DNA from 2 places in the Vibrio sp. 16 genome. Region 2 is predicted to be linked to the other one. Evidence: riboswitches for the same ligand, from Rfam matches in the RefSeq annotation. Region 2 holds a riboswitch; the other holds the start of a gene.
What was found. Region 2 has a riboswitch for thiamine pyrophosphate ahead of thiB (thiamine ABC transporter substrate binding subunit). Riboswitches for the same ligand answer to the same signal wherever they lie in the genome.

Region 1 (4,679 bases), 340 kb from region 2:
ATCCAAGCGACATCATCAACGACTGGATAGAGCCCTAGACTTTGCTTAGTTAGAGATGGAAATCTAACGCTCTCTCCTTGTGCAGACCAACCAACTTGAATACCTAGTCGGTTATCCTCCAGTACAGGAGTGGGGAAATCATCAAACTGGTCAGCCCACTGTGTAGGCCGTCCCTCATCAAGGTTGTCATTCAACAGTGTTTCACGTGAAACATTCGCTTGTTGAGTTAGCATTCCTCGAGCAAGTGTTAACGCATCTTCGATAGGAAAATCGAGAACTGTCAGTGTAACTATCCAAGCAAGGTGATGTTCGGGATTGAACATTGCGTTGAGTTTGGACTTAACAGAAAGCGCTCTCACTTCGTTGTTAATTGGGTGACGCCAGATATCAAGCTGAAGCACATTCTCCTTTTTATCGGATAGCTGCGTATCAGCAATGCCAATATAAATCGCTTTCGACGGTTGCTTAGCACATGCTTCTACCGATAAAGCAGAGCAGTAATAGAGCGTAAATGAACACTCACGATAAGAGTCATAACCATCAATAAGATCAGTCGTTATGTGTGTGGTCTGTTGGTCGCGAACAAGCTGAATAGATTGAGTTGGGCTAATGCCCAACTCAATGTCTTCAATGCTAAAACCCTGTCCTTTCGCCAACAACAGACATTCTTGAACTAGGCCTGTCAGTTCAATCAGTGATGACGGAATAAGGATTTTGCTCATTAGTCACTTACCTCGGCATGTGCTGCTGGGTGGTATAACTCAGAACCTGACTCTCTAAATTCTTGCGATTTCTGACGCATCCCCTCCAAAGGATCATCAAGCATCTTGATCGAAATAGCTTGATCCGCAGCCACTTGCTCAGTATCTTTCGCGTACTCTCGTACCTCTTGCGAAATCTTCATCGAGCAAAACTTTGGCCCGCACATCGAACAGAAGTGAGCAACTTTTCCAGACTCTTGAGGCAAGGTTTCATCATGGAAGGCACGAGCGGTATCGGGGTCGAGTGACAAGTTAAATTGGTCTTCCCAACGGAACTCGAAGCGAGCCTTAGAAAGCGCGTTATCACGAACTTGTGCACCAGGGTGTCCTTTCGCCAAATCAGCGGCGTGCGCAGCAAGCTTGTAAGTGATCATGCCTACTTTCACGTCTTCTTTGTTTGGTAAACCAAGATGCTCTTTAGGAGTGACGTAGCAAAGCATTGCACAGCCATACCAACCAATCATGGCAGCGCCGATGCCAGAAGTAATATGGTCGTAACCAGGAGCGACGTCTGTCGTCAGTGGACCAAGTGTGTAGAAAGGAGCCTCATGACAGTGCTCTAGTTGCTCTTCCATGTTCTCTTTGATCATGTGCATTGGAACATGACCAGGACCTTCGATAATCACCTGTACGTCGTATTCCCACGCTATCTTGGTTAACTCACCAAGGGTACGAAGCTCTGCAAATTGCGCTTCGTCGTTAGCATCGGCAACAGAACCAGGACGCAGACCATCACCGAGAGAAAGTGCCACATCATACTTGGCACAGATTTCACAGATCTCTCGGAAGTGGGTATATAAGAAGCTTTCTTGGTGATGGGCTAAACACCATTTCGCGATGATCGAACCACCACGAGAAACGATGCCAGTAACGCGTTTTGCTGTCATTGGTACATAGCGAAGTAGTAAACCGGCATGGATAGTGAAATAGTCAACGCCCTGCTCTGCTTGCTCAATCAGAGTATCGCGCATCACTTCCCAGTTAAGGTTTTCCGCAACACCATTCACTTTCTCAAGCGCTTGGTACATTGGTACGGTACCGATCGGAACCGGACTGTTACGTAGAATCCACTCGCGAGTTTCGTGAATATTACGTCCAGTAGAAAGGTCCATAACGGTATCCCCACCCCAGCGCGTCGCCCACACGAGCTTCTCTACTTCTTCCTCAATCGAAGACGTCACCGATGAGTTACCGATGTTGGCATTCACTTTAACCAAAAAGTTACGGCCAATGATCATTGGTTCGGATTCTGGGTGATTGATATTAGAAGGGATAATTGCGCGACCTTCGGCGACTTCTTTACGCACAAATTCGGCGGTAATGTCTTTTGGAAGGTTCGCCCCGAAGCTTTGACCTGGATGCTGCTGATTCAACACTTCATCACGGTATTGAGCGCGTCCCATATTCTCACGCAGAGCGATGTATTCCATTTCAGGGGTGATAATACCTTTGCGAGCATAGTGCAATTGAGTCACGCACTGCCCATCTTTAGCACGTCGAATACGTGGTAGATTGCCGTAACGAAGATCGTCTAGCGTTTCATCTTCTAGGCGCTCTTTGGTGTATACAGAGCTTACTTCATCAAGTAGTTCAGTATCGGCACGCTCTTCAATCCACCCTTCTCTCAACTTAGGCAAGCCATTGTAAAGGTCTATGGTGTGATTTGGGTCTGTGTATACACCTGAGGTATCGTAAACGCGAACTGGCTCATTAGGCTCAAAAATAGGCGCTTCTTTCGTGCCTCCAATAAGGCTATCAGCGAGTGATATTTCACGCATTGGCACACGAATATCGGGACGTGAACCCTCTACGTAGACTTTGCTTGAATTTGGGTACGGTTGTACCGAGAGTGTATCAATGAACTGTTTTGCTTCCAGTCTCGCTTGCTTGCGACTCGACATAGCATTTTTCCTTGCTTTGTAATTAGTTTGGATAAAAATGCTTGGCGGAAAGATGCGACAAGAGGTTTCAAGACACCACGAAATGTGTTGCTTGAATATAGATAGATCACTGACGGGGAAATATAGTGATCTCTTCTCCTGTTCCCTTCGCAGATTCTAATCTGATCAGGTTCAACGGATCCCGAACTAACGGTCTCAGCCTTATGGCACTCCGACAAGTGAAAACAGTATATAAAATCGGCTTGGTTAAACCAAGCCGACCTGTATAAAAATAACGAGAAGAGCCGTATTGCTAACTCTTAATAAGTAGCTGGAATCCTATCCACGCTGCAGAGATACTCAGAACAACATTAAGCAGCACATTGAGTCCCATCTTGAAAAAAGCACCTTGCTGCATCAAAAGAACATTATCCATAGAGAATGTTGAAAAAGTTGTTAATGCTCCAAGGAAACCAAGGCCAATGATTTGACGCCAAGGCTCAGTTGCAATCAGCTCATTTTCGAAAGCTGCAATGAGCAAGCCCATAATGAAAGAGCCAACCACATTAACAGTTAGCGTACCGTAAGGAAAACCTCGCCCCAGCAATACGACACACAGCTCAGAAATTAGGTAACGAGAACACGCACCAAATGCACCACCTAGTGCAATAAACCCAAGAATAGACAGTTGTCCCATGACACCCCCATATTTAACTGCTCACTATTGTAGCTTTTACTCGCTATTTATCGATCAGAAAATGGCTAACTTATCTCAATCAAAGTTTGAAATTTCAAAAGTTACAGGCATCACTTTTCCCGTTGTATACAAATAATACACGCATACAACTTTATCGTATTAGCCTTAGGATGGAGGGAAAACTTCAATGAGTTTCCTCCGTGTAAAGATGACTTATTTGTGGACAGAGCTTAGTCTTTGAACTGTACGAGCGAGAATAGTTACTCTGTTAATTTGACTAGCTCACACAAATACCCGCTCCGTAGCTTTGAATATGGAAGAAACAGAAGAGACTGACAAGATGAGGGCTTAATCGAACTAGAGACTCAAGATAAATAACATTGCTTCAAATACAAAAAAACCTCAGCATTTCTGCTGAGGTTTTTGAATATGGCAGGGGTGGACCGGGCTGGTGCTCCAGAGATTCGAACTCCCAACTCGCGCTGTTTTTTGATAAGTCGGAGAATCCGCTGCTCAGCCAATTGATTACTTCAACATCAAAAAAGTAAAAAGGCCCCAGTCTTTCGACTAGAGCCTTAAATATGGCAGGGGTGGAGAGATTCGAACTCCCAACACGCGGATTTGGAATCCGCTGCTCTGCCAATTGGAGCTACACCCCTGTAGAACCTTTTCAAATTGTAGATTCGAAAAAACCTCGCATTAAGCGAGGTTTCGAGATAAGTGGCGGAGTGGACGGGACTCGAACCCGCGACCCCCGGCGTGACAGGCCGGTATTCTAACCAACTGAACTACCACTCCGCAGTGGCGTACTCGCTACAAGCAAGTGTCCATAATTTAAAGCCTGGCGATGTCCTACTCTCACATGGGGAAGCCCCACACTACCATCGGCGCTAATTCGTTTCACTTCTGAGTTCGGCATGGAATCAGGTGGGTCCAAATCGCTATGGTCGCCAAGCAAATTCTTTAATCTGGAAAGCTGTTTGTGCTCTCAAAACACAATCAAGTAATTCTTGTATCGAGTCCATCAAAACCCTTTGGGTGTTGTATGGTTAAGCCTCACGGGCAATTAGTACAGGTTAGCTCAATGCCTCACAGCACTTACACACCCTGCCTATCAACGTTCTAGTCTCGAACAACCCTTTAGGACTCTCAAGGAGTCAGGGAAGACTCATCTCAGGGCTCGCTTCCCGCTTAGATGCTTTCAGCGGTTATCGATTCCGAACTTAGCTACCGGGCAATGCGTCTGGCGACACAACCCGAACACCAGAGGTTCGTCCACTCCGGTCCTCTCGTACTAGGAGCAGCCCCCTTCAATCTTCCAACGCCCACGGCAGATAGGGA
Region 2 (4,679 bases):
GCGGCACATTTATGGGTGGTGCTGCAGTGTTAGCTCGTCAACTTGGTCATAAAGTAACGGGGAGCGATGCCAACGTTTACCCGCCGATGAGCACTCTACTTGAATCTCAAGGTATTGAAATTATAGAAGGATTTGACCCTTCCCAGCTTGAACCTGCGCCAGACCTTGTGGTGATAGGTAATGCGATGAGTCGCGGCAACCCATGTGTCGAGCACGTACTAAATACTAATCTGCGTTACACCTCTGGACCGCAATGGCTACAAGAGTTTTTGTTGCACGATCGCTGGGTTCTAGCGGTCTCAGGCACGCACGGTAAAACCACTACATCAAGTATGCTAGCTTGGATCTTGGAAGCCTGCGGTTACCAGCCTGGATTCTTAGTTGGTGGCGTACTCGGCAATTTTGGCGTTTCTGCTCGATTGGGCGAAAGTATGTTTTTTGTTGTGGAAGCAGATGAATATGACAGTGCTTTTTTCGATAAGCGTTCTAAGTTTGTCCACTACCACCCGCGCACGTTAGTGATGAATAATCTAGAGTTCGATCACGCAGATATTTTTGATGATCTTGAAGCGATTAAGCGTCAATTTCACCATTTAGTACGAACTGTGCCGGGCAATGGCCGTATCTTTGCTCCGAAACAAGATAAGGCTTTAGCCGATGTGCTCGAGCGTGGCTGCTGGAGCGAAACGGAGTCCAGTGGCGAGCAGGGTGACTGGCAAGCAGAAAAAGTGGTGAATGATGGTTCTCACTTCAAGGTTTTCTTCCAAGGCAACCAAGTTGGGGAAGTGCGTTGGAGTTTGGTGGGCGATCATAATGTCGACAACGCTCTTATGGCTATTGCAGCAGCAAGGCACGTCGGTGTAACGCCAGATCTTGCTTGTGACGCGCTCGGAAAGTTCATCAATACGAAGCGACGTCTGGAATGTAAGGGAGAAATCGCAGGCGTGACGGTTTACGATGACTTTGCCCATCATCCAACGGCGATTGAACTCACTTTGGGTGGCTTACGTAACAAGGTAGGTCCACGTCGAATTCTTGCCGTACTTGAGCCACGCAGTGCAACCATGAAGCGCGGTGTCCATAAAGAGACACTGGCTGCATCTTTGCGCGCCGCTGATTCTGTATTCCTCTATCAGCCTGACTCCATTGATTGGTCTGTGGAGGATGTGGCACAGCAATGCACTCAACCCGCTTGGACATCTAAAGATGTCGATGCGCTTGTCGAGATGATAGTTGCTGAGGCTCAGACCGGCGATCAGATTCTGGTGATGAGTAACGGTGGCTTTGAAGGCATTCACGGTAAATTACTCGACCAATTGGCGAACAAAGCAAATTAGCAAAGAAGTATGCATTCAATGAACAATAAACAGAAAGCGATCACATTGGCCTTCACGGGGGCATCTGGTGCGCCTTATGGGCTGCGCCTGCTAGAGTGCTTGATCGCTGCCGACTACCAAGTTTTTCTTTTGATCTCCTCAGCTGCCCGCGTTGTGTTAGCCACAGAGCACGGCCTAAAGTTGTCTGCAAACCCTGAGTCGGCCAAGCAAGCGTTGGTCGAACACCTAAAGTGTGACGCTGACAAACTGATTGTCTGTGGTAAGGACGATTGGTTCTCTCCGGTGGCGTCGGGCTCTGCGGCGCCGAAGCAGATGGTGGTTTGCCCTTGCTCTGCAGGCAGTGTGGCAGCGATCGCCCACGGCATGTCTGATAATCTGATTGAACGCGCAGCCGATGTGGTGATGAAGGAGCGCGGTCAACTATTGTTGGTTGTTCGTGAAACCCCGTTCTCGACGTTACACCTTGAGAATATGCACAAATTGTCCCAAATGGGCGTTACGATCATGCCAGCGGCGCCCGGTTTTTATCATCAGCCCAAGTCGATTGAGGATTTGATCGATTTTATGGTCGCTCGTATTTTGGATCATCTGGGTGTGGAACAAGGTTTGGTTCCTCGCTGGGGATATGATCACCGAGATTGATGGTGAGAGGAACGACTCTAGCTATTGAGTCTCATAACTATTACAATCAAGCCGATACTCATCGGGGAGCTATTCATTGAGTCAATGAAGCTGAGATCGAACCCTTACCATGTAGCGGTAAGTGTGCGGGACCCGTAGACCTGAACCAGATAATGCTGGCGTAGGAATTGAGTTAGGACATGCTGATTTTCATTTCAATTGTCCCTCAAACCTGTGCCGCTCAACAAGGAGAGAGCGAGCAGTGAAAACCACTCTGAGCACCATTTCATTCAGCGCAGTTGCGTTGGCCACACTATCTTCATTTTCCGTTACCGCCGCAGAAAAAGCGCTGACGGTTTACACTTATGACTCTTTCGCAGCCGATTGGGGCCCAGGTCCTAAAGTCGAAAAAGCTTTTGAAGCTCAATGCGGTTGTGACGTGAACTTTGTCGCGCTAGACGACGGTGTCTCTATCCTTAACCGCCTACGTCTAGAAGGGGAGAACAGCAAAGCTGACATCGTTCTTGGTTTAGACAACAACTTGATGGCGGAAGCAAAAAAGACAGGCCTACTCGCTGAGCACAGTGTCGATACGACTTCAGTGACACTGCCAAATGGTTGGAACGATAGCACTTTTGTCCCTTACGATTACGGCTATTTTGCGTTTGTCTACAACAAAGAAAAACTCGCGAATCCACCAAAAAGCCTCAAAGAGTTGGTGGATTCTCGTGATGACTTAAAGGTGATTTATCAAGACCCGCGTACCTCAACACCGGGTCAAGGTCTGATGTTGTGGATGAAGTCGGTGTATGGTGATGAAGCGACTCAAGCATGGCAAAATCTTGCGAAGAAGACCGTCACTGTGACTAAGGGATGGTCAGAAGCGTACTCCATGTTCTTAGAAGGGGAGTCTGATTTGGTTCTCTCTTACACCACCTCACCTGCGTATCACTTGATCGCTGAAGGGGATGCGAAGTTTGCTGCAGCCGATTTTGCGGAAGGTCACTACACGCAAGTTGAAGTGGCAGCAAAGGTGAAAGGATCGAATAATCAGGCTCTTGCAGATCAATTTATGGCATTCATTCTCAGTGATGAGTTCCAATCTGTGATGCCAACGGGTAACTGGATGTACCCAGTAACAAGCGTAGAGTTACCACAAGGATTTGAAACCTTGACTGTGCCAAACAAGGCATTGAGCTTCAGTGCGGATAAAGTTGCGGAAAACCGTAAAACTTGGATCCGTGAATGGCAAAGTGCGCTGACGTTCTAAGGGTATTTCTTGCGTAGCATTCCCAAGATAGGCTTATGGGTCGCGATGTTTATCGCGACCTTTGTTATTTCAGCCTTAGCCGCTTTACTGATTGAAGCGCCCTCTTTAAATCTTGCTCAGGTGTGGCAAGACCCCTACTATCGCCACGTTACCAAGTTCAGTTTTTACCAATCTTTTCTCTCGACGCTGTTAAGTGTTGGGCTCGCCATACCAGTAGCTCACGCGCTTTCTCGTCGTCAATTTCTGGGTAAAAACCTGTTGTTGAAACTGTTCGCAACCACGTTGGTATTGCCTGTCTTAGTCGGCGTATTTGGCTTGCTTGCCATTTATGGCAATAGTGGTTTACTGGCCGATGGTTTTGCCTACTTTGATAGCAAACTGCCTTTTTCGATTTATGGTTTGAACGGTATTTTACTGGCGCACCTGTTTTTTAATTTGCCCTATGCGAGTCGGCTTTTACTGCAATCTTTAGAGTCCATCCCCGAAGAACAGCACAAACTCTGTGCGCATCTTGGCATGGGGGCGTGGCAAAAGTTTTTTTGGGTTGAGTGGCCACGCATGAAGCAGCAGCTTGCTCATGTTTGTGGTTTAGTGTTTATGCTTTGCTTTACCAGTTTTGCGACCGTAATGGCGCTTGGTGGCGGACCAAAATCGACGACCATTGAACTCGCCATCTATCAAGCGATCAAATTTGATTTCGATTTGCAAGCCGGTGCGCTATTGGCCATTTGGCAGATGACGCTTTGTGGCATTATGGCGCTGATCATTCAGCGTTTGGGTAAACCGATATCAGTAAGCTCCGTGAGTACTACGAACAACCCCTATTTAGCCGGTAATCATTGGCGCAACAAAGTGTGGGATTACAGTTGGATTGGGCTCGCCGCCATATTGGTTCTGCCTCCTTTGGCGATGGTCATTGTCAGCGGTATCAATAGCCATGCGATCCAAGTCTTTACAGATCCGCGTTTTTGGCATGCACTGTGGGCATCGCTGAAAGTGGCGACCCTAGCGAGTATGATCGCTTTGTTAGCGGGTATTACTATCTTGATCACCAGTCGTCGACTCCGGCTTAATGCTCGAGCGCGGCAAGCGGATCATATTGAACTGATCGGCACCATTATTTTGGTCACCCCTGGTTTGGTTGTTTCGACTGGGTTGTTTTTGTTGTTGCGCTCATTTACGGATGTATTCAGTCTGGCTTTTGTGGTGGTCGTGGCGGTGAACGCGCTGATGGGGCTTCCCTATGTGATTAAAACGCTCTCTCAGCCGATGCTACAGGTCGAGCAACAGTATCAGTATGTGTGTGCAAGCCTTGGGATGAAAGGGTGGCAACGGTTTAAAGTGGTTGAGTGGCGGGCGCTTAAAAAGCCGATGGCGCACGCATTTGCTATTAGCTTCATGTTTGCGATTGGCGATCTGAGCGCGATTGCCCTGTTTGGTAGCCAAGAATT

Region 1: another riboswitch for thiamine pyrophosphate. It lies ahead of thiC (phosphomethylpyrimidine synthase ThiC); the one in region 2 lies ahead of thiB (thiamine ABC transporter substrate binding subunit).

The regions. Positions count from the first base shown of each region.
Region 1 covers NZ_OY808997.1:2,465,707-2,470,385, forward strand. The annotation lists gene U9J37_RS11260 (thiamine phosphate synthase) at 1-722, opposite strand, end outside; gene thiC (phosphomethylpyrimidine synthase ThiC) at 722-2,662, opposite strand; TPP riboswitch at 2,788-2,886, opposite strand; gene crcB (fluoride efflux transporter CrcB) at 2,955-3,338, opposite strand; tRNA gene U9J37_RS11275 (tRNA-Trp) at 3,921-3,997, opposite strand; tRNA gene U9J37_RS11280 (tRNA-Asp) at 4,060-4,136, opposite strand; rRNA gene rrf (5S ribosomal RNA) at 4,178-4,293, opposite strand; rRNA gene U9J37_RS11290 (23S ribosomal RNA) at 4,384-4,679, opposite strand, start outside.
Region 2 covers NZ_OY808997.1:2,130,326-2,135,004, reverse strand. The annotation lists gene mpl (UDP-N-acetylmuramate:L-alanyl-gamma-D-glutamyl-meso-diaminopimelate ligase) at 1-1,337, shown strand, start outside; gene U9J37_RS09630 (flavin prenyltransferase UbiX) at 1,356-1,979, shown strand; TPP riboswitch at 2,032-2,163, shown strand; gene thiB (thiamine ABC transporter substrate binding subunit) at 2,221-3,228, shown strand; gene thiP (thiamine/thiamine pyrophosphate ABC transporter permease ThiP) at 3,238-4,679, shown strand, end outside.